2 regions of the Faecalibacterium hominis (ex Afrizal et al. 2022) genome follow, and region 1 is predicted to be linked to the other one. Evidence: riboswitches for the same ligand, from Rfam matches in the RefSeq annotation. Region 1 holds a riboswitch; the other holds the start of a gene.
What was found. A riboswitch is a leader RNA that binds a small molecule or an ion and turns the genes downstream of it on or off. The one in region 1 is predicted to bind thiamine pyrophosphate.
Positions count from the first base shown of each region.

Region 2: another riboswitch for thiamine pyrophosphate. It lies ahead of thiT (energy-coupled thiamine transporter ThiT); the one in region 1 lies ahead of thiW (energy coupling factor transporter S component ThiW).

Region 1 is NZ_CP186860.1:2,346,326-2,362,299, forward strand. Features, by position in the region: gene ACKXGA_RS11300 (SPFH domain-containing protein) at 1-1,201, opposite strand, end outside; TPP riboswitch at 1,383-1,489, shown strand; gene thiW (energy coupling factor transporter S component ThiW) at 1,670-2,185, shown strand; gene thiM (hydroxyethylthiazole kinase) at 2,198-3,019, shown strand; gene thiE (thiamine phosphate synthase) at 3,006-3,638, shown strand; gene thiC (phosphomethylpyrimidine synthase ThiC) at 3,796-5,106, shown strand; gene ACKXGA_RS11325 (Cof-type HAD-IIB family hydrolase) at 5,285-6,106, shown strand; gene ACKXGA_RS11330 (3'-5' exonuclease) at 6,124-7,128, shown strand; gene ACKXGA_RS11335 (TVP38/TMEM64 family protein) at 7,266-7,868, shown strand; gene cysS (cysteine--tRNA ligase) at 8,292-9,689, shown strand; gene ACKXGA_RS11345 (hypothetical protein) at 9,820-10,773, shown strand; gene ACKXGA_RS11350 (J domain-containing protein) at 10,846-11,598, opposite strand; gene ACKXGA_RS11355 (DUF5685 family protein) at 11,706-12,545, opposite strand; gene ACKXGA_RS11360 (hypothetical protein) at 12,549-12,944, opposite strand; gene ACKXGA_RS11365 (glycoside hydrolase family 2 TIM barrel-domain containing protein) at 13,095-15,500, opposite strand; gene ACKXGA_RS11370 (flavodoxin family protein) at 15,660-15,974, opposite strand, start outside.
Region 2 is NZ_CP186860.1:10,542-26,515, reverse strand. Features, by position in the region: gene ACKXGA_RS00160 (DUF3783 domain-containing protein) at 1-408, shown strand, start outside; gene ACKXGA_RS00155 (FAD:protein FMN transferase) at 405-1,502, shown strand; gene ACKXGA_RS00150 (PTS ascorbate transporter subunit IIC) at 1,650-1,850, opposite strand; gene ACKXGA_RS00145 (SPFH domain-containing protein) at 1,850-2,887, opposite strand; gene ACKXGA_RS00140 (Ig-like domain-containing protein) at 3,031-4,533, opposite strand; gene ACKXGA_RS00135 (HlyD family secretion protein) at 4,570-5,682, opposite strand; gene ACKXGA_RS00130 (hypothetical protein) at 5,684-6,139, opposite strand; gene ACKXGA_RS00125 (endonuclease domain-containing protein) at 6,319-6,684, opposite strand; gene ACKXGA_RS00120 (microbial anti-inflammatory protein) at 7,393-7,800, opposite strand; gene ACKXGA_RS00115 (peptidase domain-containing ABC transporter) at 7,911-10,268, opposite strand; tRNA gene ACKXGA_RS00110 (tRNA-Asn) at 10,741-10,817, opposite strand; gene ACKXGA_RS00105 (sigma-E processing peptidase SpoIIGA) at 11,309-12,175, shown strand; gene ACKXGA_RS00100 (sigma-70 family RNA polymerase sigma factor) at 12,521-13,213, shown strand; gene sigG (RNA polymerase sporulation sigma factor SigG) at 13,291-14,055, shown strand; gene ACKXGA_RS00090 (sporulation transcriptional regulator SpoIIID) at 14,092-14,337, opposite strand; TPP riboswitch at 14,448-14,550, shown strand; gene thiT (energy-coupled thiamine transporter ThiT) at 14,639-15,211, shown strand; tRNA gene ACKXGA_RS00080 (tRNA-Ala) at 15,357-15,432, shown strand; gene ACKXGA_RS00075 (hypothetical protein) at 15,459-15,974, shown strand, end outside.

The DNA of each region.
Region 1 (15,974 bases):
CGGCGGGCCGGGGTCTGCCGCACTCCGAGCAGAATTTGCCGCTGTTCTTTGCACCGCAGCTGCACACCCAGACAGCCGGGGCTTCGGGCCGGGGCTTGCCGCATTCGGCACAGAACTTGCCCGTGTTGCCGGTGTGGCCGCAGCTGCAGGTCCAGCCAGCGGCCGGTGCGGCCTGAGGCTGCGCGGCGGTCTGCTGGCCGCCCATCTGGTAGAGATCCCGGGCGTTGACACCGCCCGCTGCAGCGGCCTGGTTCATCCCCATAAAGGCCATGGCGGGACCGGCGGCGGTGTTGGAGGCGGCAGCCTGCATGGCGGAGGCCTGTGCGCCCACCAGATGCGCGGCGGCGCGGGTGGGGTCCATAAAGGCCGCGCTGCGCTGCAGCTCCTTGATCATCTGCTCGTCCTCTTCGCTGGCCTTGACACCGGAAACGCCCAGAGAGACGATCTCGATGCCGCGCAGCCTGCTCCACTTGGCGCTCAGCTCCTGATTCAGGGCCTCGGCCAGCTCGGCGGTATGGCCGGGCAGGGCGGAGTAGCGGATGCCCTGCTCGCTGATCCGGGCAAAGGCGGGCTGCAGGGCGGTCATCAGCTCGGTCTTGAGCTGGCTGTCCAGCGCGTCGCGGGTGTAGGCGTTTTCCACATTGCCGCAGACATTGGTGTAAAACAGGATGGGGTTGACCACCCGGTAGCTGTATTCGCCGAAGCACCGGATGCCGATGTCGATATCGATACCGGCGCGCTGGTCCACCACCCGGAAGGGCACCGGGTTGGGGGTGCCGTACTTGTTGCCGGTGAGCTCCCGGGTATTGATATAGTAGATGCGCTGGTCGGAACCGGCCTGCCCGCCAAAGCTGAATCGCTTGCCCAGCTCGGCAAACACGCTGTCGATGTTCTTCAGTCCGCCGCTGAGCAGGGAGGGCTGGGTGCCGGTGCTGTAGGTGTACTCGCCGGGTTCGGCACAGAGGTCCACCACCTTGCCTTGCTCCACGATCAGCACGCACTGGCCATCGGCCACGGCGATCACAGAGCCGTCCGAGATGACGTTTTCGCTGCCGTGCCGGTTGGCAGAGCGGCCATTGGTCCGCTTCTGGCCCTTGACGGCCAGCACCTCCGCAGGCAGAGCGTCACAATAAAAATATTCCTTCCACTGGTCGCCCATCACGCCGGATGCCGCGCCCATGGCTGCTTTGATGAGACCCATAACTTCAATCTCCTTTTGTGCCGGGCAGTGCCCCAAAGCGGGGAATGGCTCCCCCGGGCGCTGCGGAATTTGGGACAAGTATAACATAATCCGGGAAATTGTAAAAGCGATTTGGCAAAAAGGCGAAAGAAAAACTTATTCTTGCTTTTTTGCCCCGGCGGGTGTACAATACCCTACGAAAAACAAAACACAGGGGAGCTCGTAAGGCGGGCTGAGAGGAAGTAACCAAACTTCGACCCTTGACCTGATGCGGATAATGCCGCCGTAGGAAGTCATAGGAAAATGATTTTTTGCAGGAGGCACCGCTGTGGTGTCTCCTGTTTTTTGTTGCCGCAAGCCGCCGCAACGGGCGGCTCCGGGCTGAGGGGGAGCGCCCTGAGCCTTGAAATAACTGCGATGGGAAGCCGTGTTCCGGCGTGAGAGGAGGCCAGCAAGCCTCGACCGCTTTTTGAGAAAGAGGAGTTACCAATGAAAAAATTCTCTGTGAAAAAGCTGGCTCTCGCTGGAATGTTCTGCGCCCTGTGCGTGGTGGGCAGTGTGTTCAGCTTCCCGATGTTCGGCAGCAAGTGCGCCCCCGTGCAGCACATGGTCAATGTGCTCTGCGCCGTGCTGCTGGGCCCCTGGTGGGGCGTGGGCGTGGCCTTTGTGGCCTCGCTGCTCCGCAATATCCTGGGGCTGGGCAGCCTGATGGCCTTCCCGGGCAGCATGTTCGGTGCCCTGCTCTGCGGCCTGGTCTACGCAAAGACCAAAAACCTGATCGCCACCCTGGTGGGCGAGGTGTTCGGCACCAGCATTTTGGGCGGCCTGTGCGCTTACCCGGTGGCCATCTGCCTGATGGGCAAGAGCGCCGGTGACATCGCGTTCTACGCCTACATCGTGCCCTTCCTCATCTCCACCGCTGTGGGTGCGGTCATTGCGGGCGTGCTGGTGTACAGCCTGCAGCACTCCGGTGCCCTGCGCTCCATGCAGAGCAGCCTTTCCTGACGGGGGTGCGTCATGTTTGCAGAGCAGTTTGCCAATGTCCGCACCAAAAGCCCCCTCGTTCATAATATCACCAACTACGTCACCGTGAACGACTGCGCCAACATGGTGCTGGCCTGCGGTGCTTCGCCCATTATGGCCGACGATGCCGCCGAGGTGGAGGATATCACCACCATCTGCGGCGGGCTGAACATCAACATCGGCACCCTGAACAGCCGCACCATTGAATCCATGCTCAAGGCGGGCAAAAAGGCCAATGCACTGGGCCACCCCGTGGTGCTGGACCCTGTGGGCGCAGGCGCTTCTGCCCTGCGCACCGAGACGGCCTACCGCCTGCTGGACGAGGTGCGGTTCACGGTCATCCGGGGCAACATCTCCGAAGTAAAGACGCTGGCTTCCGGCGCGGGCACCACCAAGGGCGTGGATGCCGATGTGGCCGACAGGGTCACCGAGGAGAATCTGGACGGCGCGGTGGCCTTTGCCAAGGCTTTTGCCGCAAAGACCGGTGCCGTTGTGGCTATCACCGGTGCCATTGACATCGTGGCCGATGGGGCAAAGGCCTACTGCATCCGCAACGGCCACCCAATGATGAGTGCCATCACCGGCACGGGCTGCCAGCTCTCTGCCCTGACGGCGGCCTTTATCACCGCCAACCCCGGCCAGCCGCTGGAGGCTGCGGCTGCCGCCGTCTGCGCCATGGGCCTTGCGGGCGAGATCGCCCATGCACGGCTGACCCCGCTGGACGGCAACGCCACCTACCGCAATTACATCATTGATGCCATTTACAATATGACTCCGGCTCAGCTGGAAGAGGGTGCCAAGTATGAAGTGCGCTGAAGAATATATGCGGCTCTACGCCGTCACCGACCGTGCCTGGGTGGGCCGTCAGACCCTCTATCAGCAGGTGGAGAGCGCCCTGAAGGGCGGGGTGACCTGCGTTCAGCTGCGGGAAAAGGAGCTGGACGAGGAAGCCTTCCTGAAGGAGGCATTTGAGCTCCACGACCTGTGCAAAAAGTACAACGTGCCCTTTTTTATCAACGATAACGTGGACATTGCCATCCGCTGCCACGCCGAGGGCATCCATGTGGGGCAGGAGGATATGGCCGCTGCTCAGGTGCGCCAGCGCGTGGGCGATGAGATGATGATCGGTGTATCCGTCCACAGCGTGGAGGAGGCTCTGGAGGCCGTCCGGCATGGTGCCGACTGTCTGGGCGTGGGGGCAGCTTTCTCTACCCACACCAAGTCAGACGTGGATGTTCTGCCCGAGGGCATGATGAAAGCCATCTGCGATGCCGTGGACATCCCCGTTGTGGCCATCGGCGGCATCCACAAGGAGAACCTGCTCCGGCTCAAGGGCACCGGCGTGAACGGTGTGGCCCTTGTCAGCGCGATCTTCGGCGCGGAGGACATCGAGGCCGAGTGCAGGGAGCTGAAGGCACTGGCGGAGCAGCTGTAAGGCGGCTCGCCCTCTCAGTCATCGCTGGCGCGATGCCAGCTCCCCCAAAGGGGGAGCCAATTGCGCACAGAGGAAAGGCTGCGCAAAAACCTATTTCCGGTACGTTCAGCGCGCAAAGCGCTGTTCAGGATAAAAGAAACATTTGGAGGAAAGTACCATGCAGAACTACACCACACAGATGGACGCTGCCCGCAAGGGCATCGTCACGCCGGAAATGGAGATCGTGGCCAAAAAGGAATACCGCACCACGGAGGAGATCCGTCAGCTGGTGGCTGAGGGCAAGGTGGCCATTCCCGCCAACAAGCACCACACCTGCCTGAACCCCGAGGGCATCGGTTCCATGCTGCGCACCAAGATCAACGTGAATCTGGGCGTTTCCCGCGACTGCAAGGATTACAACGTGGAGATGGAAAAGGTGATGAGCGCCGTCAATATGGGCGCGGAAGCCATCATGGATCTGTCCAGCCACGGCAACACCCAGCCCTTCCGCCAGAAGCTGACCCACGAGTGCCCCGTGATGATCGGCACTGTGCCCGTGTACGATTCCGTCATCCACTATCAGCGCGACCTTGCCACCCTGACCGCGCAGGATTTCATCGACGTGGTGCGCCTGCACGCTGAGGACGGCGTGGACTTTGTCACCCTGCACTGCGGCATCACCCGCAAGACCATCGACCAGATCCGCACCCACAAGCGGAAGATGAACATCGTCAGCCGCGGCGGCTCTCTGGTGTTCGCCTGGATGAGCATGACCGGCAACGAGAACCCCTTCTACGAGCACTTTGACGAGATCTGCGAGATCTGCGCCGAACACGACGTGACCATCTCGCTGGGCGATGCCTGCCGCCCCGGCTGCCTGGCCGATGCCACCGATGTCTGCCAGATCGAAGAGCTGGTGCGTCTGGGCGAGCTGACCAAGCGCGCCTGGGCACACAACGTGCAGGTCATGGTGGAGGGCCCGGGCCATGTGCCCCTGAATCAGGTGGCCGCCAACATGGAGGTGCAGAAGAGCATCTGCATGGGCGCTCCCTTCTATGTGCTGGGACCCCTCGTCACCGACATTGCCCCCGGCTATGACCACATCACGGCTGCCATCGGCGGTGCCGTTGCCGCCATGAGCGGTGCAGCCTTCCTGTGCTATGTTACCCCCGCCGAGCATCTGGCTCTGCCCAACGTGGACGATGTGAAACAAGGCATCGTGGCCTCCAAGATCGCCGCCCATGCGGCCGATATCGCCAAGGGCATCCCCCATGCCCGGGATATCGACGATAAGATGGGCGATGCCCGCCGCGTGCTGGACTGGGATGCCCAGTTCGCCTGCGCCCTGGACCCCGAGACCGCCAAGGCCATCCGGGATGCCCGCCTGCCTGAGGATGACCACAGCGACACCTGCTCCATGTGCGGCAAGTTCTGCGCCGTCCGCAGCATGAACAAGGCACTGGCCGGGGAATACATCGACATCCTGTAACACAGCGTTTTCTTCCTTCTCAGCCGTCCGGTTTTGCTCGCCGGGCGGCTTTTTTGCTTGTCTCTGGGCGGGGAACAGGTTTCCTGCTTTACAGAAAAGGGAAAGCATTGTAAAATAGATGGGTAAGTAATAAAATATCCGGCGGGAAGCCCCTGCCGGAGAACGAGGAATAAAAATCATGGCAAGATCGAATATCCGGGTGCTGGCTCTGGACTTGGACGGCACCCTGACCAATGACGAAAAGATCGTTACCCCCCGCACCCGCGCGGCGCTGGATGCCGCCGCCGCACAGGGTGTGACCATCGTGCTGGCCTCCGGCCGCCCCACGGCGGGCATTCTGCCGCTGGCAAAGGAGCTGGGGCTGGACAAAAAGGGTGGCTGTGTGCTGGCCTACAACGGCGGCAAGATCATGGACTGCATGACCGGCGAGGCCCTGTATCAGGTGCAGCTGGGAGCGGAGTTCGTCCCGGAGCTCTGCGAATTTGCAGCCCGGCAGGACGTGGCCATCCTGACCTATAACAGCGAGGGCATCGTGTGTGAGCGGGATCAGGACGTGTGGGCAAACAAGGAGTGCTTTACCACAAAGCTGCCGATGATCCATGTGGATGATCTGGCCTCCTATGTGGACTATCCGATCTGCAAAATGCTCATCACCCTTGACCCTGCCCGGCGGGATGCTGTCTGTGCCGCCGGAAAGGAGCAGTTTGCGGGCCGGATCGACCTGTACCCCTCCAGCCCCTTCTTCATCGAGGCCGTGCCGCTGGGCGTGGCAAAGGACAGGAGCCTTGCCGCCCTGCTGGAGCGGATGGGCCTGACCCGGGAGAACCTGATGGCCTGCGGCGACGGCCTGAACGACCGCTCCATGATCTCCTATGCCGGGGTGGGCGTTGCCATGCAGAATGCCGAGGATGCCGTCAAGGCTGTGGCCGATTACGTTACCGCCGCCGACAACAACCACGACGGCGTGGCCGAGGCCATCGAAAAATTTATCCTGAACTGAGAGGAACACAAACAACAATGCCACGCAATCTGGTTTTATTTGATCTGGAATGGAACATCGGCTATAAGCCGTATCTCTTTAATTATCATGGCGTGCAGCAGACCTTCCGGGGCGAGATCATCGAGATCGGCGCAGTGAAGATCGACGAGGATGCCAATGTGCTGGATACCTTCTCCATCCACCTGCGGCCCCGCATTTTCCGCACCCTGCAGCACCACATCGCCAAGGTGACGGGCCTGACCCAGGCCGACCTGGACCGGGGCGAGCCCATCGTGCAGGGGCTGCGCCGCTTTATGCAGTGGTGCGGCCCGGATGCCGAGTTTGCCGAGTGGGGCATGGATGACGTACCGGTGCTCAAGCAGAACCTTTTCCTCTGTAATCTGGACGAGAGCCGCCCCACCCAGTGGTATGATCTGCAGCAGATCTTCCTGCGGGAGCACCCCCGCAAGGAGGGCGAGGGCATGACGCTGGAAAGCGTTGTGACCCGGATGGGCATCCCGATGGAGCGCCCGTTCCACGATGCCCTGTCCGATACCCTTTACACCGCCGATGTCTGCCGCAAGCTTGACCTGCGGGCGGGTCTGGCGGCCTACCCCACCGAGGAGGAATCCCTGCGGGCAAGCCTCTGCCCCGCCCCCGGTGATTACCGGGACTTCCGGGTGTTCCGCGGCTATGTGGAGCAGTCCACCTGGCGCAGCGACCCAAAGATCATCACTGCCAGCTGCCCGGTGTGCGGCGGGGATCTGCAGCCGGACGATATCTGGCTGAAAAAGGGCAACAGCGGCTGGTATACTCTGTCTGTCTGCCCTGCCTGCGCCGGTACCGGCAATGAGGTTGGAAAGGGCGTATTCCAGCGCTATAAGCTGGCCCGGCGGGACGGCCTGCACTGGAGCTTTGCCCGCTGCGTCCAGATCCCGGACGAAGCCGGGCTTGCCCGCTGGGAACGGATGCGCGCCCAGCAGATCGAGCGGATGCAGGCCCGGGCCGAAAAGGCCGCCGCTGAAGCCGCCGGAAAAGCATAAAGATTCCCGCCCTGTGCAGGAAATGCCCCCGCAGTCTCGTAGTATAGGTGATGTGACAAAAAGCTCGTATTTTGTTCACGGGTGTGTCATAGAAACCGGATATACTAAAGAAAAATGAGAGGGAAGGAACACGCGGGATGGAAATGACGATGATAGGCTGGCTTCACCAGCTGGGAACGCTGGAATTCTGGAAGGCCCTGCTGGAAGGCTTTGGCGGCCTTGGCCCCATTGCGCCCGTGATCCTTGCAATGGTGGAATCCTTTTTTCCGCCGCTGCCGCTCATTGCCATTGTGGCGCTGAATGTTGCGGCCCACGGCGGGCTTCTGGGCTTTGTGTACAGCTGGGCCGGGGTGATGCTGGGCGGCACTGTGATGTTCCTGCTCTGGCGGCGTGTCGTCAAGCGTTTTTTCTGGAAATTTGCCCGCCGCTCGGCAAAGCTGCAAAAGGCGGAGCAATGGGTCAGCCGGTTCGACACCGCGTCCCTGTTCATGCTGTCGGTCCTGCCCTTTACGCCTTCGTCCTTTATGCACTTTGCCTTTGGCATCTCTGATTTTGACGAGAAGCGCTACCTTGTCACCATGCTGCTGGGCAAGGGCGTGATGGTGGCCATGATGGCCCTTTTCGGGCAGTCGCTGGTGTCTGCCATGAAGAACCCGTTCTACCTCGTGCTTGCCATCGCCATCTGGGCGGGAATGTACTTTGCCAGCAAGCACTTCTGTAAAAAGCACGAGATCGATTGAATCGGCGCAGAGCTGCCGCTGAAATGCCGGCGCCTGCGTTTTGCTTGACTTCTCCCCCCGGCCCGGCTATAATACAGATGTATCAGGAAAAATGCGTTTACCCGGGCAGAGTAGCGCAAAGGTGAGCTGGACAGAGAGAACGGGCCGTTGGCTGGGAGCCTGTTTGCAGCAGCGTGTGTGAAGTGCGCCCGGGCAGCACGCCGCGGGAAACCTGCTGGGGAGTATCGCGGCGCGGCAGCCGCCGTTATCGGCTTTGAGCGACAAACAGAAGTGGAACCGCGATTTTGAAAACCGCCTTCGATGTGATATGGGAGACTGTATCACATCGGGGGCTTTTTTACTTCTCTGTTTTCGTAAGTCAGCGAAGCGAGACTGAGAGGTTCTGCTGCGGCTTTTGTTTGCCCTACAAGAAGGAGAGTTCTTATGCAGATTTTCAACACCCTGACCCGACAGAAGGAAGAGTTTGTGCCGCAGGTGCCCGGCGAATACCGCATCTACGTCTGCGGCCCCACCGTTTACAACTATATCCACATCGGCAACGCCCGCCCGCTGATCGTGTTCGATACCCTGCGCCGCTATCTGGAATACCGCGGCAACAAGGTCATCTATGTCTCCAACATCACCGATATTGATGACAAGCTCATCAAGAAGGGCCAGGAGGAGGGCACCTCCATGAAGGAAGTGGCCCAGCGCTTTGAGGCCGAGTACCTCAAGGATGCCGCCGGTCTGAACTGCAAAAAGCCCACCGTCCAGCCCCGTGCAACGGAGCACATCCAGCAGATCCTGGACATCGTCAAGGACCTGATCGATTCCGGCCACGCCTACGTTGCCAAGAACGGGGATGTCTACTTCCGCGTCAAGAGCGATCCGGAGTACGGCAAGCTGAGCCACCTCAAGCTGGACGATCTGGAGAGCGGCAACCGCGAGCTGCGCAGCCAGATGGAGGATGACCTGAAGGAAGACCCCGCCGACTTTGCCGTCTGGAAGGCTGCCAAGCCCGGCGAGCCCGCCTGGGAAAGCCCCTACGGCATGGGCCGCCCCGGCTGGCATATCGAGTGCAGCGCCATGAGCCGCACCCATCTGGGCAAGACCATCGACCTGCACTGCGGCGGTCAGGATCTGATCTTCCCCCACCACGAGAACGAGATCGCCCAGAGCGAGTGCGCCAATGGCTGCGAGTTTGCCCACTACTGGATGCACAACGGCTTCATCAACGTGGATAACCAGAAGATGTCCAAGAGCCTGCACAACTTCTTCACCGTCCGCGATGTGGCAGACCTCTACGGTTACGAGCCCATCCGCTATTTCATGCTGACCGCAGGCTACCGGATGCCCCTGAACTACACCGTGGACCTCATCGAGAGCTGCAAGAACAGCCTGGAGCGCCTCTACACCTGCCGTGAGAACCTCGATTTTGCCCTGAGCAAGACCGCGTTTGGCACCGATGAGACCCTGACCGCCAAGGCAGACGAGGCCCGCGCCAAGTTCTGCAAGGCCATGGACGATGACCTGAACACCCCCGATGCGCTGGCTGCCGTGTTCGATCTGGTCAAGGAGATCAACACCCTGTCCGCTGCTTCCTCCAAGGCTGCGCTGGAGGCTGCCGCCAAGGCGTTCGATGAGATCACCGGCGTGCTGGGCCTGATGTACAACCGCAAGAAGGACGAGGTGCCCGCTGAGGTGACGGAGCTGGTGGAAAAGCGCGCCGCCGCCAAGAAGGCCAAGGACTGGGCCGCTGCGGATGCCATCCGTGCGCAGCTCACCGAGATGGGCTGGGCTGTCAAAGATACCGCCCAGGGCCCGCAGCTGAGCAAAATTTAACTTGAATCCCGTTATTGACCTGTACGGTACAATGCGGTAAAATGAGGGTGCGGGAACACTGTGCTGTGTGTTCCACGCACCCTTATTTTTGCATGATACAAGAACCTATATAAAAGGAGGTCTTTGGCTGATGAAAACCAAACGGCTGATCTCATTGCTGCTGGCGGCAGTGTTCGCCCTGAGTGCGGCGGCCACACCGGCGCTGGCGGCTTCGGCGGGCAGCGAACTGCCTGCCCTGACCACCGCAGGCGTGGATGAGACCAACAGCGTTGTCTCGATCCGCCTGACCGCAGACGGGGATCTGACCTATGGCTCCCCCTTTACCCTGAGCGTCCAGACCACCCCGGCAGATACCCAGTATATCGGCGTGGTGATGGGCACCAGCGGCGAAGCGCAGGGCTATGTGACCCTGATCCTTTCGGGCAAGATCCGCACTCTGCTCAAGATGATCCCCCTGCCGAAAAAGATGTCGGCGAACCCTGAGCAGGAAGAGGAGTTCAACATCTACGCCTACATCAAGCAGCTGATCGACGGCAACGACGTGAGCGTGCTGCTGCGGGTGGCTGATGAAGTGGTCTCTGTGATGGATGTCCTGAAATTCTACATCCCCACGCTGAAGGATGTCTCCACCGGCATGAAGCTGTCGCTGGAGCTCATCCGCAAATATCTGCCTGAGGGCGTGTTCAGCCGCATTTATCTGGACGAGCAGCCTACGGAAGCCGGCAGCTATGTGGGCGGTGCTGTGGCGCTGGAATCCGGTGATGTGAACACCGCCGGTATGGCGTTCTTCCGCATCAAGCCCAAGAGTGCAGGGGTGCGTGTCTACTGGGCACAGGAGCTCCCCGCCAGCATGACTGCGGCGGAGGCCCAGAACTACAACATCACCGCCGTGGTCGAAAGCGACGGCCAGGTGGTCGAGGGCGGCAAGGTGACCTACACCTATAAAAAGAAGAGCGGTCTCTTCGATTTCCTGGGCACGACCCAGAGCGGGTTCCCTACCGAGCCCGGCGAGTATATCCAGACGGCCAAAGCCGCCGGAAACTACTCCAGCAGCGAGATCAGCCGGACGATCGTGATCCAATAACTGAATAAGCAAAAAACCTCCCTGCCACGCCGGCAGGGAGGTTTTTGTTTGTTCTTACATCCTTATTGGCGCTTACATCCGGAACCGCCAGCCCCAGCCGCCGCCACAGCAGCAGTTGCACAGCAGGTTGAGCAGGATCATGCTCCAGCACCAGCGCATCAGGCCGCCGGGCTGGGCGTAGGTGGTCTGGGTGCGGTAGGTGCGGCCCGGGTCCTGCAGATTGCGCAGGTTCATCTGGTACTCGGTGTTGCCAGGCTCCATCTGGGCGGCGCGGCGGGCATCCTGCAGGGCATCGATGCTGTTGCCCAGGCCCTGATTGGTCAGCGAGGAGAGATAGTACCACCGGGCGGTGCGCACGGTGATGCCGTCCAGCACGCGGCGGGCCTCGGGGTAGCGCTGGTTGATGATAAAGTTGCGGGCGGCCTGCATCTCAGGCGTGTCCGCACCGTTGTAGCCGGGGCCGCGCTGCTGCTGATAATTGCCGCCAAAGCCAAATCCGAACCCGAAGGGGTCATAACCGAAGCCAAAGTCTCCGAAATCCCCGTTGGAGTAACCGTTCTGCTGGTACCCCTGCTGATAGCCGCCGTAGGAGGGGCCGCTCTGCTGGCCGTAGGCACCGCCGTAGCCGCCGCCCATCTGGGGGCCGGTCTCGCCCTTGGTGATGGCATCGTATGCCGCCTGCACCTCCTTGAAGTGCTCTTCGGCGGTGGGGTCGTTGGGATTCAGGTCAGGGTGCCAGCGCTTGCACTTGGCACGGTAAGCCTTTTTGATCTCGTCTTCACTGGCACCGCGCTGGATGCCCAGAACCTCATAGGGGTCTCTCATCGGTCTACTTCCTCACGTCTCTATTACCATCTGTGCGGCCACTGTGCCGCACAAGCAATCTTTAGTGTACAGGACTGGAACGGAAAAATCAAGGAAAACCGCCGGGATCAGGCGGTTTTGTCCTTCTTTTTTGCGTTTTTGCAGTGATATTTGAGCCACACGCCCGAATACAGGATGTTGCGCAGAAGGTCAACGTCCTCCACACAGGGCAGGCGCTCAAAGCTGCGGGCGCAATTGGCCAGCAGCAGCTCAAAGATCTCCCGCATCTCTTCCTCGTACCCGGGTTCTCTGCTCAGGGTGCGCAGGGAATTGTATGCGCCCTTGCGCTCGTCCCGGGCCAGGTCGTCGTAGGCATCCAGCAGGTAGATGTACTTGCCCAGATTGAAGCCGATGCTGCGCAGTTCCGGGGACCAGTGGTCCTGCCTGTAATCGAACAGCTCGGCCATCAGCTCCCCAAAGCAGCCGGAAACGGCATCCAGATCCTCGCTGCCCTCGGCCTCGTACCGGGCCAGCCGATCCAGACAGGTGCGGATGGCGCTGCACTGGCGGGGCCAGCGGGCGGCGGCCTGCTGCGTGGGGGCAGCAAGCATCTTTTCAAAGCCCAGGCCCAGCAGGCTGTGGTCGTCGTTCCACTTGTCCTGCGCGTTGTAGTAGTGCAAAGCCACGCTCAGGTCTGCGCAGTAATCGGTGGGGCCGCTGGAACGCCACTCCACCTTCCGGATGGGGTGGATGGGGCAGTGGTCACAACCTGCCGCACAGGCGCTTTCGCCCTCGTACAGGCTGCACAGCAGCAGATCCAGAAAGGTCAGGTCATAGCTCAGGGTCAGCCGCCCCCGGGTGCCGTGCAGCGCGCCGATGCGGCGGCAGAGCCCGCAGTAGGCCGAGCGGTACCGCGCCTGTGCCTCCGGGCTGAGTGCGGCCTGATTCGGGATAACATATCCGAACATGGCTCAGCTCTTCTTGATGAACTGGGTGCCGCAGCGGGGGCAGGAGATCTGGATGCGGCCGCGGCCGCGGGGCACGCGCAGCTTCTGGCGGCACTGGGGGCAGCGGTAGTAGTGATAGACCTTGCGGTTGGCCCACTGCTCCTTCCAGCCCTTGAACTTGTTGTCCACCCGGTCCTTCAGGGTGTAGAACTTGTAGTTCTCCTCGGTGCGTTTGGAGATGTTCCGGCTGAAGGTGCGGTAGTAGCAGAAGATCAGCAGGGCCGCGCCCAGATAGGTGAACAGGTTGACCCGGCTGATGATGGCGATGAGGAGCAGCGCCAGCGAGGCAATGCTCAGGAATTGGTTCAGGCCATCGGTGCCATAGCGGCCGATCATAAACTGACGAAGTTTCTCTCTCATAGATTTCCGGTCCTTTGTCCTCAAGAATAACCCTCTCAGCCACGCGGACGCATGGACAGAGAGGGCGTTTGATTGTTCACAACAATAGAATATCAGCCAACCATGATAAAACTTTGAACAGATTGCAAATCTACCATGAAAGGACGAAATTTAATTGGCATTCTCTGCACCGGAGCGCTTGCGCACGGTCAGGGCGGCCTCCACATCCAGCGCGCCCTCCATTCGGCAGTGCAGCACGGCACGGCCTGCCTCACCGGTGGTGGCAAGGTAGGTGCCCGCCATGCCGCCCCGCAGGGGGACGATGGCCGGGCCCAGGATCTTTACCGGGCCTTCCACGCTGAGCTGAACGGCCTCGCCGCAGTAGGGCAGCAGGTTGCCGTTCTGGTCGATGGCCCGCAGGCTGACCGCCGCGCAGTCCCAGGTGGGGCCGTCGGTCAGGATGGGATTGTGCACTACGCATTCCAGCCGAACCGACTGCACCGGCTCCTTGACCACGGTGCGGACGGTGCGCCCGTGCCAGACTGCCTCAAACCGGTAAACGCTGGACGGCCCGCCCAGCACGCCGATGTATTTGTAGTACATCCGGAGCAGGTCGTTTGCGCTCAGCCGCAGGGAGAGCATCCGCGCCCGGGAGAGAGGCGAAAGGTTCAGCGCGTCCCGGCGCATCTCGTTGAGGATGGCCGCCACCTGCGGGGCCGTGCTCTGGTCAAGGCCCTCATACTTTTCCAGCAGGGAGCCGACGAAATCCTGGATCTCGATGGGCGGGTGGGGCAGGGCGGCAAAGCGGCCCCGGCGGTCGGGGGTGAACTCGGCAATGAAATCGTTGCCCCGGTAGAGGCGGACGCTCTCGGCGTTGGTGAACACCCAGCAGGCCCCGGCAAAGCCGCCGGGGTGGTCGCCCAGTGCCATGCTGGAAGAGACCTCGAACACCACGTCCGAAGGGGAGCGGGGCGTTTTCTGGCTTGCGTAGACGGCGGCAGAGAGCTTCGGGTTGCGGAACAGGTCTGTCACGCCGTGGTAGCAGATGCGGTCGCCGCTGCCGAACTCGCGGTGGGTGTTGTAATCGGCCATGCACCAGCCAAGGGCACCGGCCACGCCCTGCTGGGCAATGGCATCGTTGAGGACGGCAGCATGGCGCAGGGCCTGTGCCAGCCGGTGCGGCTCATCGTCAAAGGCTTTGGCCGGGAACTGCTGGCCCCCGAACTCGCTGATGAGGTAACCCTTGCGCAGGTCAGGCGTAATGGCAGACCGGGGCTCGCAACCCGGGCCGCGGCCGGAATAGGAGTAATCGTTGTAGGCGTAAACATCCTCGAGCAGCTGGCTCTTGCGGGCGATCCGCACGCCGCCGGTGGGGCGGGTGGGGTCCAGCCGATGGACAGCCTCGTTGGTGCGCTTGTAAAAGGCCTCGTTGTCGGAACTGCCGTTCACCCGCACGCCCCACAGGAACACGCTGGGGTGGTTGCGGCACTGGCAGACCATCTCGCGGCAGTTCTGCAATGCCTGGGCCTGCCAGGCTTCATCCCCGATGTGCTGCCAGCCGGGCATCTCCACGAACACCAGCAGGCCCAGCTCATCGCAGGCATCCAGAAAAGCCGGGCTCTGGGGGTAGTGGCTGGTGCGCACTGCATTGCAGCCCAGCTGCTTTTTCAACAATTGGGCATCCAGCTGTTGAATGCTGTCCGGCATGGCATAGCCCTGATAGGAGTAGCTCTGATGCCGGTTCAGGCCCCGCAGCTCCACCCGCTGGCCGTTCAGATAAAAGCCCCCGGCCACGAACTGGATGGTGCGGAAGCCGAACCGGGTGCTCTTTTCGTCCAGCACCCGGTCGGGCAGGCCGCTGGTGCCGGGCCGGATGAGCCGGACGGTCAGGGTATAGAGGAAGGGGTGCTCCACGCTCCAGGGGTGCACGCCGTTCAGGGTGCCCACAATGGGCAGGCTGAGCTCACCGCTGTACAGGGCTCTGCTCCCGGCGGGGCTGCGGATCTCGGCCTGCAGGGTGCAGCCGATGGTCTCGCCCACTGTGGAGGAATAGATGCGGAAATCGCCCTCGGCCTGCGCCTCGATAAAGATGTCGCGCAGGTAGGCTGGCTCCTTCACGTCCAGACTGACGGCCCGGTAGATGCCGCCGTAGGTCAGAAAATCGATCTGCCCGCCGAAGGGAGGAATGTTCAGGTCCTCCCGGCTGTCGCACCGGACAGCTACCACATTTTTTTGGCCCAGCAGCAGCGATTCGGTCAGGTCCACAGTAAAGGCGGTGTAGCCGCACCCGTGGTGGAACACCCGCCGCCCGTTGCAGAACACGGTGGCATCGTGGGCCACGGCTCCAAAGGTCAGCAGTACTGTGCGGCCCTGCCACTCTTTGGGCGCAAAAAACTCCCGCCGGTAGCCGGACACCCGCTGGTATTCGTTCTCGTTGCAATAGTTGTAGGGCAGCGTTTTGACCGTGTGGGGCAAGCGCACCGGCTCCAGCTCCACCCCGGTGCATTCGGGGCGGACGATGGCGGGATCAAAGGTGGGGGCAAACAGCCAGCCGTCGTTCCAATCGTAGTGTTCCATAGCCTGTCTCCATCGCTCTGCACAAAAAAATTCTTACCCTTATGCTACCACAAAGTTGTGAACGAAAAAAGCACTCCGTCCCTTATTTTTTCCGTTTTTGCAGAAAAAGCTGTTAAAATCAAAAAAGCCCCCGCCGGGCAGGCGGGGGTGACATGAAACTCAGCGGATGAAATTGGTCATGGGGCGGCGGGGATTTTCGGGGTGGGTGATGCCGTTTGCTTTGCCCAGTTCGATGCACTTGAGCAGCCAGGCCATGTTCCGGCCCAGCTCCCGCATCACGGCACAGCCCTCTTCATCCTCCAGCACCTGCTCGGGTTTGGAGCCGTGGACCATGGGCCAGTAGGAACCGCTGACCAGCGGCATGTGGAAGAACTCGGGGTACTTCACCAGCTGGTCCAGCGTGGTGGTGGTGCCGGCGCGGCGGGCCGAAGCGCAGATGGCGGCGGGCTTGTAGGCCAGATACTTGCCGCCCGC
Region 2 (15,974 bases), 740 kb from region 1:
GCACGCAACCAGAATGCCGGCATCCCGCTGGCGCTGGGCTGGAACCTTTCTGCCGCCGACCGGGGCATTCTGGAGGGGATGGCCCCCGCTTTCGGGATGAAGCTGCTGCTGGTCTCCCCCGCCGATGCAGGCAGGACCGTGGCCCAGCTGCTGGGCGAGGTGGAAGTCAAAACCACCCGCACTCTGGTGCTGGAGCCGGGTGCTTATCCCCCGGCGCTGGTGCTGGCCAACTTCAAGGATAAGGATGTGGACACCCTGCTCGACCTGATGAAGCAGGCACAGGTAAACATCCCCCTCAAGGCCGTTGTGACCCCCACCAGCAAGAGCTGGGTGTTCGGTGACCTGCTGGCACATCTGCAGGAAGAGCACACCGCCTTTACCGCCGCAAAGGAGACCGCCAAAGCATGATGACCAAGCGTATTTTTTCTGCCCTGCTGGCGGCTGCGCTCAGCCTGAGCCTGCTGGCTGGCTGCGGCAGCACCTCCGGCTCCACCGCCTCCAGCGCCGCCGATGGCCCGCAGCGCTACTCCACCGTATTCTATGATGTGTTCGACACCGTGACGCAGGTCATCGCCTACTGCGACAGCGAGGAAGAGTTCACCGCCCAGATGGACGCACTCCACGCCGACCTTGTGGAGTACAACCAGCTCTATGATATTTATAATGATTACGATGGCGTGACCAACATCAAGACCATCAACGACAATGCGGGCACTGCCCCGGTGACGGTGGATGACAAGATCCTCGGGATGCTGGAGCTGGCCCAGACCATGTACGACACCACCGGCGGCAAGCTGAACATTGCGCTGGGCAGTGTGCTGAACATCTGGCACAACTACCGCGAGGCTGCACTGGCCGATGACAACGACAGCAACAACCAGCTGCCCACGCAGGAAGAGTTGGATGCCGCCGCACAGCACTGCGATATCGCCAACCTCATCATTGATGAAGATGCCAAAACGGTCTATCTGGCCGATCCGGCCATGTCGCTGGACGTGGGCAGCGTGGGCAAGGGCTACGCCGTGGAGCAGGCCGCACAGGCCACCGAAGCCCGGGGCCTGACCAGTGCCCTCATCAGCGTGGGCGGCAACCTGCGGGCCATCGGCACCAAGCCGGACGGCTCCCAGTGGGTAGGCGGCGTGGAAAACCCGTGGAACTCCTCCGAGGTCTACACCAACGGCAGCTCCACCGTGGCCGCAGTCAAGATGAGTGACCTCTCCCTTGTGACCAGCGGCGACTACCAGCGCTACTACGTTGTGGACGGTGTGCGCTACCACCACCTCATCGACCCGGCCACCCTCTGGCCCGCCGCCTACTTTGACGGCGTGAGCGTGCTGGCTCCGGACTCCGGTGTGGCCGACTGCCTGACCACCGGCCTGTTCTGCCTGCCTCTGGAAGAGGGCAAGCAGCTCGTGGAATCGCTGGACGGCGTGGAAGCTCTCTGGTGCACCACCGATGGCGAAGTGGTCACCTCCAGCGGGTGGAGCGAGCATACGAATTAAATAAGGAACGGCCCTCTCCGTCATTGCTTCGCAATGCCACCTCTCCCGAAGGGCGAGGCTATGCTGCCTTTATCCCAGGCCAGCGATAGGCTCCCCCTTCGGGGGAGCTGGCAAAGCCAACAGGCTTTGACTGAGAGGGTCGTTCTTTTACTTGATATCCAGTTCGGGCGGCACGTCGATCTGGTCAGAGACGTACTTGCCGTTCTTTTTGCGCTGACGCACACACTCGGTGAGCAGATACTCGATCTGCCCGTTCACCGAGCGGAAGTCATCCTCAGCCCACGCGGCAAGGGCATCGTAGAGCTTCGCATTCAGGCGCAGGGGAATCTGCTTTTTCGGCTCTGCCATCAGTACAGGCTGCCGCTGTTCACGATGGGCTGCGCGTCACGGTTGCCGCAGAGCACCACCAGCAGGTTGGAGACCATTGCCGCTTTGCGCTCATCGTCCAGCTCCACCACTTTGTTCTCACTCAGGCGGTCCAGTGCCATCTCCACCATGCCCACGGCACCGTCCACGATCATCTTACGGGCATCAATGATGGCGCTTGCCTGCTGGCGCTGCAGCATGACCGCTGCGATCTCGGGGGCGTAGGCCAGATAAGTGATGCGGGCTTCCACCACCTCGATACCGGCCTCGGCCACGTTCTTCTGGATCTCGTCCCGGATGCGGGCAGCCACTACCTCGGAGGAGCCGCGCAGGCTGCCCTCGTCGGCTACGCCGTCGCCGGTGGTATCCACGTTGGGAGAAACATCATAGGGGTACACCCGCACCACGTTGCGCAGGGCGCTGTCGCACTGCAGGGAGAGATATTCCTTGTAGTTGTCCACGTTGAACACAGCCTTGGCGGTATCGGTCACGCGCCAGATGACTGCAATGCCGATCTCCACCGGGTTGCCCAGACAATCGTTGATCTTCTGGCGGGAGTTGTTCAGGGTCATCATCTTGAGCGAGATCTTTTTGCTCATGGACTCGACGCTCATCTGAGCATTCTGACCGTTACCGCCAAACAGCGCAGCCACGTTGGTTTCCTTGCTGTTCACATCTCCGCTCTGGCTCAGGCGGGTGCCGGCGGCGGGGTTGACGGCGGTACAGAAGGGGTTTACCCAGTAAAAGCCCTGTCCCTTCAGGGTGCCGATGTAATCGCCAAACAGGGTGAGCACCAGCGCCTCCTGCGGCTTTAGCACTTTAAGGCCGCAGAACAGGAAAATACCTGTGATCCAATACGCAATGGACAAAATCAGCAGCGGCACGCCCAGAAGCATCCGGTCTGCATCCAGCAGGGTGATGCTGCAAATGAACAGAGCAATGGATGCTACATAGCCCAGCAGGGTCAGCAGCAGCATGGTCATGCCGTTCTTCTTGGTCTGTAAGATCTTCTCTTCCATAAAATGTCCCTCCTTTACAGGGTTCGGAAGTTTCTTTCTGATATCAAAATCATATCATATTGTATTATGATTGTCAAGAACCTCCGATAAACACAAAACCTCCCACTCGAATGAGCGGGAGGTTTTACTACGCACAGTTATAATTACCAGAACCAATACCGTTTCTTGACGGCGATATACACGATCAGGCAGACCACGGTCAGCGCACCGGCGGCGATGAAGAAGGTCCAGTTGATATTGGTGAAGCGCAGATTCTGGTTGGTCAGTAGGTAGCTGCCAGCCGTATCGGCGGTGATGGTGCCATCCTTGTAGCTGTTCAGGAACTGCCACTTTTCGCTGGCAGTGTTGTGCAGATACAGGCGGCTGTAAGCGGCGTTCTCACCGGTCAGGGTGATCTGCACCACGCAGGGCAGCGCACCGCTTTCGCCCAGCTGGAAACTCAGGCCGTTTTCATCGGGGGCAAAGGTCAGGGCGGTGCTGAACCCGCCCTGGGTGCTCTTGATGCTGGTGCCATCGATCCGCAGGGTATAATCCTCACCCAGCACGATCAGGCTGCGGCCCGTGGTGCGCAGGGCGCTCAGGATCTCGCCGGTAATGACGGGCACGTCGCTCTGATAGAGGGACACTTCCTCCCCTGCGGCGTTCTGGATGGCGGCCACGGTGGCATCGGTGGTGATGTTGTCCTCGGTGCCCTCACCGCTGGTATCGCTGCTGCTGCCGGAGGTGGATGCGGTGCGGTTGACGATGACCGTGACCGAGGTGGAGGCGGTGCCGTTGGAGACCACCACGGAGGTGGCACCCGTGGCAACGCCGGTGATGACACCGGAACCGCTGACGGTGGCAATGCTCTTGTCCTGGCTCTTGAAGGTCAGGCTCTGGCTGGCAGAGGCCGGCGACACCTTGCCGGTGATGGTCTTGGAGGATCCCGGCTTGAGCACCACATAGTTGGTGTTCAGGGAGATGGACTGGCTGGAGACGGTGCTGGTGTTGGCCGCAACCACCGTAACGGTGGCCGTGCAGCTCACGTTGCCGTCCGTGGCGGTGATGGTGGCCTTGCCGGGGGCAACGCCGGTCACCTTGCCAAAGTTGTTGACGGTGGCCACCTTCTCATTGGAAGAGCTCAGGCTGACGTTGATATAGTTGGCCGCCGAGGTGGGCAGCACTGCCAGCGAAAGGCTGGTGGTCTCGCCCACGGCAATGGTGCTGGATGCAAGGGTGATATCCATTTCGGTGGCGATCATGCTGGCATCCGGCTGGGGGGTGATGGTATAGGTGCAGCTCACCCCGCCGCAGGTGGCGGTGATGTTGGCCGTGCCCAGGCCCACAGCCTGCGCCACGCCCTCACTGTCCACCGAGACAACATTGGGGTTATCAGAGACATAGGTCACGCCGTTCTTGCTGGCGGCATTGGCGGGGGTGGTCACCGGGGAGAGCTGCTGGGCCGTGCCCGCCAGCGGGGCGGCATCGTAGCTGCCGGTCTCGATGCTCTCGGCGGTAACTTTATCCCAGGGAAAGCTCACCTTGGGCAGCGTGAGGGCCAGCGGCGTGGTAACAGGGCCGGCAGCCGACGCAGGCAGGGCGGCGGCACAGGCCAGCACACCCAGCAAAGCCGCGCGGGCGGCCAGCTGTTTCGGGTTCAGTTTCATTCTTTCGTACCTCTTGGGCGTGGAATCGGCGGGCGCTTAGCGGAACAGCACGCCCAGGGCCTCCATCACATAGTCAAAGTAAGTCAGTTCATCGTACTCCACACGGGCGGTGACGCTCATGCCGTTGGAAAGATCCACCTTGTCGCCGCTGGTGCTCACGACATAGGTGTTATCCGGCTTGATGGTCATCTTGTAGTAAGACCCGCTGGTGTTGGTGGTCACGTCACTGTCGATGGAGGTAACAGTGCCGGTCAGGGTGCCGTAGGAATACTCCGACAGGCCGGTGATGGCGATCTTGCAGGGGTCGCCCACGTTGATCAGCGGCCGGTCGTTGACGGTGACAGCCGCCACGATCTCAAGGTCGCTGTTCTCGCTGGCCACGGTGGCCAGAGCGGAACCTGCGCTGAGCACCATGCCCACCTTGTAGGGGGTGTCCATGTGGATGACACCGGAGGTGGGAGCGTAGATGTAGTAATCGTTCGCGCCGGTGTTCAGGGCATCCAGCTGGGCCTCGATGTTGTCAATGTTGGCCTGCACGCTGGTCAGGTTGGCAGAAATGGACTGCAGGGTGGAGTAGTACAGGCTCTCCACCTCGCTCTGGTTCTGCTCCATCATGGTCTTGATCTGCTCGTCGGTGTAACCGGCGGCCTGATAGGGCGAAGCGTCGAACGCCTTCTGGCTGACCTGGCTCTTGTAGCTCTCGTACTGGTAGTAATAGGGCTGATCGTCGATGTCGGTCTCGCTGAAGTAGTTCTTGTCGTCCTGAATGGACTTGAGCAGCTTTTCGTACTGGCTCTTCTGCTTTTTGTAGATGTCCAGCTGCTTCTGGTAGCTGTCCTGCTGGATGTCCAGATCGGTGCTCTTGATGTGGGCGATGAGGTCGCCCTCGGTGACATAGCTGCCCTCCGAGATGTTCAGCTCGGTGATGGAGCCGGAGTAACTGGACATGATATAGGTCTTGTTGGCCGCCTGCACTGAACCAGTGGACTGGCTGACGTAGGTGCGCTTGTTCTGGGTGCTCCAGATCACCAGAAACACCATGAGGAAAGCCACCAGAAGAATGAGCGCGTAGCCAAAGGCCGGCAGCTTCTTCTCCATCATAATGCGGCGGTCCTGCAGGTCGGAAAGATTCTGAATGCGAGTGGTCATATTACTTCGTCTCCATAAAAACGTCCATGACACCGTTTTCGCTGTCCTGATTGACGTAGATGCTGTAGGTGGTGCCGGTCAGCTCGATCTCGTGCTCGTAGGCATAGATGTTCAGCTTCTGGCTGGCAAGGCTGCTGTGGTCCATGGGGCCGGTGAAGTGGGCGTACAGGCAGCCCTTCACCCGCAGCACAGCGTCCTGCTCGTAGCCCGGCTCCAGGCGGGGGATGAGCTGGTTGACCTGCATCATAAAATAGATCTGCGGCTCCGGGTTGGGGCCGGAGGTAAACTTGACGCACTGGATCACAGGGCCAACCGGCATGGCGCTGTGGCTCTTGATAAAGTTCTGCATCTGGGTCAGGATCACGCCCAGGTTGCCCAGCTCGCTGGCATCGATCTTGCGTGCCAGAACGTTGGTCAGCTTCAGGGTCTTGTTTTCTGCAACTTGGATCTCTCTCATAATAATGTCCACCTGTTTCTTTTTTGTTTGCAATAAGCAATTGTCTGGGGTCAAAGATTCTTTTTTACCGTTTTGCCAAAGACTCTCCTCAAAGCGGCCTCACCCTCTCAGTCAAAGCCTAACGGCTTTGCCAGCTCCCCCAAAGTGGGAGCTCTTGACAAAAAGGGTCACAGCTGCTTTTATATCCGAATTTGTACTTCCCTATCAATGGTCTCGCATACAGCATCAAAATGATTGTTAACATCCCGATTAGAGAACCGTAAAACTTTCAAGCCATAGCCATGCAGGATAGCACTTCGTTCCTCATCGTAAGCTTTCCCCTGTTCAGTATAATGCTGTGAGCCGTCAAGTTCAATAACCAATCTTGCATCCGCGCAATAAAAATCCACAATAAACGATTCAATGATCCGCTGTTTGTAGAATTTTACCGGATATTTCCGCAAGAAAACATACCAAAGCCGTTGCTCCTGTGGTGTCATTTCCCTCCGAAGTCTTCGGGCTACATCCAGCATGTCATTATTCTTGACAACTGTCGTCTTTTTCATCAGCTTATACCTCTACCGGGCTCACCCTCTCCGTCAGCGCACACGCGCTGCCACCTCCCCCAAAGTGGGAGGTTTTGACAGAATGATTCACTCCCTGCACTGTGGGCAAGTCTGCATTCACACTACGCAAAGGGAAACCCGCCGTACACTGCGCTATGCCAAGGGCTCTCCCTTCGGGAGAGCTGGCGCAAAGCGCCTGAGAGGGTGAGGATGCTCACGGTAAGCCACTCACACAGCGATAAAGTGTCACTATAGCTTATACCTCTACCGGGCTCACCCTCTCCGTCAGCGCACACGCGCTGCCACCTCCCCCAAAGTGGGAGGTTTTGACAGAATGACTCACTCCCTGCACTGTGGGCAAGTCTGCGTTCACACTACGCAAAGGGAAACCCACCGTACACTGCGCTATGCCAAGGGCTCTCCCTTCGGGAGAGCTGGCGCAAAGCGCCTGAGAGGGTGAGGATGCTCACGGTAAGCCACTCACACAGCGATAAAGTGTCACTATGTAAAGAGCATTCCTGTAAGGATAAACATAATCTTCTACCACACACAATTGCCTACCGCAACGCGATAAGCAACATAAAAATAAGGTGTGCCAGGAGGCACACGCCTCCTGGCACACCATAACGAGGCATTGTTGTCTGCCCCGCGCTAACAAGTAGGGCGGTGCAGTTTCCTCAACGCTTCATAATTTCAGATCACGTCTAATTAGACAGTGAAGGTAACAGCAGTCTCCTTGACGGTGTTCTTGGTGGGAGCCACGCCCAGGTTGTAGACAGCAGCAGCAATGCCCAGAGCGTTCATGACGTAGTCACCAAAGTTGTTCTTCTCGATCTTGCCGCCCTTAACATTGTGGCCGAACAGGTTCTTGCCGATGTTGCCGACTTCCTTCCAGGTGGTATTGCCGCTGAACAGGACACCGATGGTGCGGTCAACGGTGGACTGCAGGAAGGTGTTGCCAACCAGAGTCACGATGTTGGTGTTGAACTGCTTGACATTCTCAATGCCCCAGATAGGAGCGGTAACAGCGCCGATAGCGTCGATAAAGCTAGCGCCACCGTTGACATAGGTCATCTCGTTCTCTGCGATAACAGAGTAGTTTGCAGGCATCATCATAATGAATTACTCCCTTCAAATGAATGAAAAAACTTATTTTGGCGATCTTTTTCCGGCTGCGCATCCATCCAAAGATCATTTATGTAACCGAGTGCGCACTCGGCTGCAACTTAATAGGTCATTGCCTCGCCATCGTCGTCTTCTTCAACGACTGCCGCGGGGGCAACGGGTGCAGGCTCTTCCTTCTTGCGGCGGAAGATGCCCTGCTGCAGGTTCCAGAGCTCGTAATACTTGCCCTGCTTTGCCAGCAGCTCGTCATGGGTGCCGCGCTCCACGATCTGGCCGTGATCCATGACCAAAATCAGGTCGCAGTCACGGATGGTGGAAAGGCGGTGTGCCACGATCAGCATCGAACGGTCAGCCAGCTGGTTATAGATCATATCAAAGATGGTATTCTCTGTACCAAAGTCCAGGCTGGAGGTCGATTCATCAAAGATGTAAAGGCTCGAATCCTTCAGGAACGCACGGGCCAGTGCAATGCGCTGCTTCTCACCACCGGACAGGCCGTTGCCGGCTTCCTCCAGATAGGTGTTGTACTGCAGCGGCAGCCTGCGGATGAACTCGTGTGCGTCGGCCTTCTTGGCCGCCTCCCGTACCTGATCGAGGGTAGCCTCGGGGCGGGAGATGCGTATATTCTCGAAGATCGTCTTGCTGAACAGCTCAACGTTCTGCGGGACATAGGAAATGCAGCGGCGGACGGATGCATTGCTGTACTCGTCCAGATCAACGCCATTCACGCTGATGGTGCCGCTCTCCGGCTCGTAATACTTGAGCAGGAGCTTGGTGATGGTGGACTTGCCGGAACCCGAAGAACCAACCAGCGCCACCTTTTTCCCTTGCGGGATGGTGAAGGAGATGTGGTCCAGTGCCGGGGTGCGGTTGCCATACCGGAAGGTGACATCCTTAAACTCAATGTCGCCCTCCATGCTCTCCATCTCGGTGTACTCGCGGTCATCGTCCTGCTCGGATTCATAATCCATGATCTCCGTCAGTCGCTTCATGGAAATAGAAGCCTCCTGAATGGACATCTGCATACTGATGAGCTCGCTCACCGGAGAAGTAAAGTAGCCCGAAAGGGTGCTGAACGCCATGTAGCCGCCCAGCGTCAGCTGGCCATTCAGCACCTGCGTGATGCCCACATAGGTGGTGACCATGTTCAACACGGTCATGATCACGCTGGAGATCAGGCTCTGGCTGGTGCTGATCTTGCTGGAACGCAGGCTGATCTTCAGGCTCTTGATGTATTCACGCTCAAGAGCTTCCAGCTCGCGATCCTCGCAGGCGTTGCACTTGATGGTCTCGATGCCGCGCAGGCTCTCGATCATCTGGCTGTTCAGAACGGCCGACTGCACCATCGTCTCTTCATTGATCCGCTTATAGGGCTGCTTGAAGATGATGACGAGCAGCAGGCTCAGAACGGTGGTAAACAGGGTAATGGAGAACAGCGAGGAGTTCATCCGGAACAGGACAAAGCCTGTACCCACGGCCATCACAATGTCCATGACCACGCTCATTGCAATGCTGGTCAGCACCGATTTGATGGTGCTTGCATCGGAATAGCGGGTGGTGATCTCGCCGGTCTTACGGGATGCAAAGAACTTCATCGGCAGTTTGTACACATGCTCGAAGTAGCCCAGCATCAACGGGATATCGATTTTAATGGAAAGAAAGATCAGGATCCACTGTCTCACAGTCGAGAGCAGCGTGCTGGTCAGGTTGACCACACTGAACACGACAATGAGCGATATGAGTAGGTTTTTCAGCCCATAAGGTAGCACCTCGTCCATGATTGCCTTATTAAAGACGGTGGACACGATGCCGATCAGTGTCAGGATCACTGAACTGAGAATAGCGTAAGCAAACAGCTTTTTCTGGGGAAGCAGCAGATCCATGTACCGCTTCAACATATTGTTGCGGGCTGCCTTGGCTTCCTCTTTGCCCTCCACCTTATGCTTGCCGGTGCCACCCTTGAACTCCGCTGTGGGGTTCAGCAGCAGCAGCACGCCGGTGAAGTTTTTATAGAACTCATCCAGGCTGATCTTTTTCAGTTCATTTGCAGGGTCGCCGATGACGACATAATCCTTGCATTTGTACTTTTTGCTTGCATCAGCCTTGCGTTCTTCTTCCTGCACCACATGCTTGCGGCGGGCATCGTCATCCTTGATGGTCGTCTTTTTGAAGATGACCACAAAGTGGGTCAAGCCCTGGTCGGTAATGACCTGCGCAATTGCGGGCAGTGTGAAATCGCTTAAAAAGTTTTCGCGGTCAACACGGACAGCCGCCGTGCTGAAGCCCAGCTCATTGGCTGCTTTCTGCAGGCCAACGAGGTTCGTGCCTTTCATGTCGGTTCCCATCATATCCCGCAGGCGGGTGATGGTGATTTCCTTTTTGTAATGGAGGCACACCATTGCGAGTGAAGCGGCCGCGCAGTCCGTAGAATCGTGCTGCCGCACATAGGTATAACGCATACGATGTTTCCTTTACAAGAGACCGACAACCAAAAGCAAACGATCTCTTTTTCAATGTACTGTGTCTATTTCAAAACTACGGCTTTTATTCTAGCACACCCGGTCTGTTTACACAAGCCCCAGTTTGCTGTTGTTTTGACCGTAGGTCTGACAAATGAAAAAGGTTTTCTTTTTGCACTCCGGTTTAACAGCGCATAGCCTTCTGCTTTGCCCTGCCCTGCGGAGAACCAGGGCAAAGCAGAAGTCCGCTGCTATCAAAAGAAGGGAGCGCCTACCCTTTGATCTGAGTCAATCACCACAGAACGTTTAAAAACTGTTCCAAGGTTTGGGTGTAGTATACCACAATCTGACAGCATCTTCAAGAGGACATTTTTTAAGAAACCATTAATTTTGAAGATTTTGTGAAAAAAGTCTCAGATTGGTTACAACACCCGGTTAAAAAACAAGCGGCGAAGTTGCCCTCGCCGCCTAATGGCGCCTCTTGCCTGACTCGAACAGGCGACACCCTGATTAACAGTCAGGTGCTCTAACCGACTGAGCTAAAGAGGCACATCTTTCAAAACGCAATTGCGCAGCGCACAATTGACTGCGAGATGTATTATAACTCTTCCCGCTCCCTTTTGCAAGCCTTTTTTGGAAATTTGTGAAAAAAGTTTTTCAAAAGGGCTCAACCCTCTCAGTCAAAGCCTTGCAGCAGCGAAAGGTCAGGCTGTCCCTCCCATACAACCTCTCCGTCATCATCGCTAACGCTCGATGCCACCTCCCCTAGTAGGGGAGGCCTTGGCAGGAGATTCGTTTTTCGATTGATTCGCCTTCGGCTCCAAAATCATCATCTGCCGCAAGGGAAAGACTTTGCGCCAGCAGGGCAAACAGGAGCGAAGCGCCAGCCCCCGAAAACGCGACGGTATGCCAAGGGCTCCCCTACTAGGGGAGCTGTCGCGGCAAAGCCCGCGACTGAGAGGTTTTATGCAAAAGCAAAGCCTCTCCTTCGCCCTCTTTCTCCCCCACCTCCTGCTACACTGATATCTACCAGAAAGAAGGTGCCGCCCATCAAGACTGTGATCTACCTCGATGTCCTGCTGCTGACGAATTTTGCGCTCACGCTGCTGTTCCTGCTGGCGGCTGGGCTGCTGGCCGGGGTGGAGTGCCGGACCGGGCGGCTGCTGTTGGGCGGGGCAGCGGGGGCAGCTTCCTCGTTGGCCCTGCTGGCCCCGGAAGCACCAGACGCTGCCGCGCTCTTATATAAAGTGTCAACCGCCGCCCTCACGGTGGCCGCCGCCTACGGCTGGCCCGGGGGCCGATGCTTTGCCCGGCTTGTGGGGTGGTTCTGCGCGGGGAATCTGCTGCTGGCGGGGGCGCTGCTGCTGCCCGGGGCACAGACCAACAACGGCTGCATCTACCTGCCCCTTTCGCCGGGGGCACTGCTGGCGGGCGCGGGCGGGGTGGTGCTGGCTGTACAGGGGGTGCTCCGCTTTCTGGGCCGGGGCGGCGGGCAGGTGTTCCCCGCCCGGCTCACCGTGGCAGACACAGCACTGGATGTCCGGGCCTTCTGCGACACCGGCTTTTCGGTGCAGGAACCGCTTTCGGGCCGGGCGGTGGTGCTGGTGCGGTTCGGTGCCGTGCAGGGCCGCCTGCCGCCCGCCCTGGGTACTTATCTGGAGCAGCACTTTGCCGGGGCCGCTCCCCTGCCCGTCCCGGCGCTGGGAGTGCGCCTTGTTCCCTGCACCACCGTGGCCGGGCACTGTATCCTGCCGGCCGTCCCGGCCAGCCTGTGCTGCACCGGCTCCCCCGCCGGGCAGGGCATGGCCGAGCACCTCTATGCCGCCTTCGCCGACCTCCCCCCGCCGCCTGATGGGTGGGAAGTGCTGGTGGGGAGCGAAACCGTCAGCAGCCTGGCGCATGGGTAGGCTGCACTTCCATACAACCTCTTCCTGTTTCCGCCACTGGCGGCGGTCGTCGTTGCCTAACAGGTGAAAGGCAGAGCTTTCCGCCATGCCAAGGGCCCCACTACTAGGGGGGCTGTCGCCGCAGGTGACTGGGGGGTTAAGCCGGGAGCCGCTGCTGGCGTTAAACCCCACCGTCATCCCTACGGGATGCCACCGCCCCTAATAGGGGCGGCCTTGGCAAAGAGGGCGAGCTTTCCGCCATGCCAAGGGCTCCCCTACTAGGGGAGCTGTCGCGGCGAAGCCTGCGACTGAGAGGTTGGACAAAGACAGAGCCTATCCATTACTATCCTACAAAGGGGTCTCATCATGTTCAATTTTATCAAATGGCTGTTTTTTCACTTATTATCCCCTTCCACCGCCCACTACATCAACGGCGGGCCCAGCCTGCCGCCGCCGCTGACACCGGAACAGGAAAAGGCCCTGCTGACCCGGATGATGGCGGGGGATGCCGCCGCGCGCGATGACCTCATCACCCACAACCTGCGGCTGGTGGTCTACCTTGCCAAAAAGTACGAGAACAGCGGTGTGCCACAGGAGGACATGATCTCCATTGGCACCATCGGGCTGATCAAAGCGGTAAACACCTTTACACCCGCGCGGAACATCAAGCTGGCCACCTACGCCAGCCGGTGCATCGGCAACGAGATCCTGATGTACCTGCGCAAAAGCTCCAACCGGCGGCAGGAGGCCAGCATCGACGAGCCCCTGAACACCGACGGCGACGGCAACGAGCTGCTGCTCTCGGACGTGCTGGGCAGCGACGAGAACCTTGTGGGCCTGCAATTGGAGCAGGCCGCCGAGCGTGCCACCCTCCGGCGCTCCGTGGAGCAGCTGGCCCCCCGGGAGCGGCAGATCATGGAGCTGCGCTTCGGCCTTGTGGACGGCGTGGAGCACACCCAGAAGGAAGCCGCCGATGCCCTTGGCATCAGCCAGAGCTACATCTCCCGGCTGGAAAAGCGGATCATCCGTCAGCTGAAAGAGGTGCTGGAGCGGGAGTAGCTGCTAACAATTCCCATGTATCTTCCCTGCCCTCTTACCCCATACTTCCGGTATCAACGTAACCGGAGGTTCGGGGGATGTACAACAAAGTGGAATTATGCGGGGTGGACACGGCCCAGCTGCCGGTGCTTTCCGAAGCGGAAAAGCGGCAGCTGCTCACCCGGGCGCGGGCAGGCGATGCCGCCGCCCGGCAGGCCATGATCGAGGGCAACCTGCGGCTTGTCCTGAGCGTGGTGCAGCGCTTCGCGCAGCGGGGGGAGAATCTGGACGACCTGTTTCAGGTGGGGTGCATCGGGCTCATCAAGGCCATCGACAACTTTGACCCGGCCCAGCCGGTGCGGTTTTCCACCTACGGCGTGCCCATGATCATCGGGGAGATCCGGCGCTTCCTTCGGGACAACAACGCCCTGCGGGTCAGCCGCAGCCTGCGCGATGCCGCCTACAAGGCCATGCAGGCCCGGGAGGCGCTGGAAAAGCAGCTGGGCCGGGAGCCCACCGTGGACGAGGTGGCCCGGCAGGCAGGGCTCTCCCGCCGGGAGGTGAACGCGGCGCTGGAATCGGTGGTGGAGCCCATCAGTCTGGAAGAGCCCCTTTACACCGATGGCGGCGATGCCATGTATGTCATCGATCAGGTGCGCGACCCGGACAGCGAGGACAGCTGGATCAGCGGGTTGGAGTTCCGGCAGACCGTGGCCGGTCTGACCCCGCGCGAAAAGCGGATCATGGAGCTGCGCTACCTCAAGGGCGAGACCCAGATGGAGGTGGCGCGGGAGATCGGCATCAGCCAGGCGCAGGTCTCCCGGCTGGAAAAGGCCGCGCTGGAGCAGTTCCGGCACAAATAAACAGGAGAGCGGCACAGGCCTCCCTGCACCGCTCTCCTACTTTTTGTATTTGCGCCTGGTCGCCGCCCCGCCCCGCAGATGGCGCTCGGCCTTGTTGCGGGCCAGCACGGCCTGCACCCGGGCAAACAGGGCCGCATCCACGGCCCGCAGGCGGGTGGACACATCCTTGTGCACCGTTGATTTGCTGCACCCGAACGCCCGGGCGGCTGCCCGCACCGTGGCACTGTGCTCTGCAATGTACTCTCCCAGCAGCGCCGCCCGCTGCTCCGGCTCCACGTTCATCCGGTCACGCCTCCCCTGTTTGCGGTCTCCCTAAAAAATATGAGCCAGCGGCCGCCAATATGCCCGCCGGGGCTTGACATTTGGGCGCTGGCCGCTATACTGGGAGCTGGACATAAAAACAGGGGCGCTGAAAAGCTGAGATCCGCACCTGAGCGGAGTACCCTCGAACCTGATCCGGGTAATGCCGGCGTAGGTAGTTTGCGGAAAGGTCCACCCTCTTCACAAACGAAGCCCATGCGCCTGCCTTTTTGTGCGGGTGCATTTGTTTTTGTGTACTATTATCTGAGAAGAGGAATCTCCCATGTCAAAAACCTATTCCAAGACCCGCATTCTTGTGGAGTGCGCCCTGATGATCGCCATTGGCACCGTGCTGAGCAACATCAAGTTCTTCACCCTGCCCAACGGCGGCAGCGTTACCCTGCTGAGCATGCTGCCCTTTGTGCTGGTCTCCTTCCGCCACGGCGTGAAGTGGGGCCTGTTCACCGGCTTTGTCAACGGCTGCCTGCAGATGCTGCTGGGCTTCTGGGCACCCCCGACCCCGACCTTCCTGTATTTCCTGGGTGAAGTCCTGCTGGACTACCTGGTGGCCTTTATGGCGCTGGGCACTGCCGAGTTCTTTGCCCGTCCCTTCAAGAACCGGATGGTCGGCGTGGCCGTGGGCACCTTTATGGCAGGTTTCCTGCGTTTTATGTGCAGCTTCCTGTCCGGTGTGCTGGTCTGGGGCAACCTGAACGAAGGCCTGTCCGCCTGGACTTACAGCCTGGTGTACAACGGCAGCTACATGCTGCCCGAGACCCTGCTGACCATGGTGGCCGCCGTTCTGCTTTGCCGCGTGGCTCCGCAGATCTTTGACCGCCAGCACGCAAAGGGTTGACCCATCCTCACTTTGTTCCGCGCCCTGCCCGGCTCTGTGCCCGGCAGGGCTTTTTTGTTATTGCAAACTTTTTCAAATTGGGTGTTGACAACCGCCCGCCCGGCTGGTATAATAACTCACGTCGCAGGACACCAACCGAATATGTGGGGGATTAGCTCAGCTGGGAGAGCGCTTGCATGGCATGCAAGAGGTCAGCGGTTCGATCCCGCTATTCTCCACCAAAAAAGCACTGTACTTCGTAGGAAGTATGGTGCTTTTCTTTTTTGTTCCGACAAAAAGATCAGGGGTGCACCGCTCGCCATGCAGGCGGGCCAGTGACACCCCCGATCTCCACAACAGCAGACATCTCCCCCGCAGGTTCAACCGGGGTTTCCGTGGGCAGCATGGCAGCCGACCCGACAGCGCCCGCACCAGCGTGGCAGGCTTTGGCAGAAGCGCCAGCAGTAAGGCAACGTGGGCGGCGAAGAAAAAAGAAGTTTCTGCGCCGCAAAGTCTGCGTGGCAGCGGTGGTTTCTCCGGGCAAAATGACGAGACGATTCACAAGTTTCTGGGAAAGGTCGATTTGAAAGACACCCAGCAAGTGGAAGCCCTCAAGGATTCTTTCTGCAACAAGTACGCCAGTTCCAAAGTTGAGAATATGATGGTCATCACCCGCAACGGTGAAGTCCATTATATGACCGACAATAATCCCCGAGGGGTTGACTGCTCGTATCTGGGTGGTAAACTGAAAGGGAGTTACAACATCCACACGCACCCGCCAGAT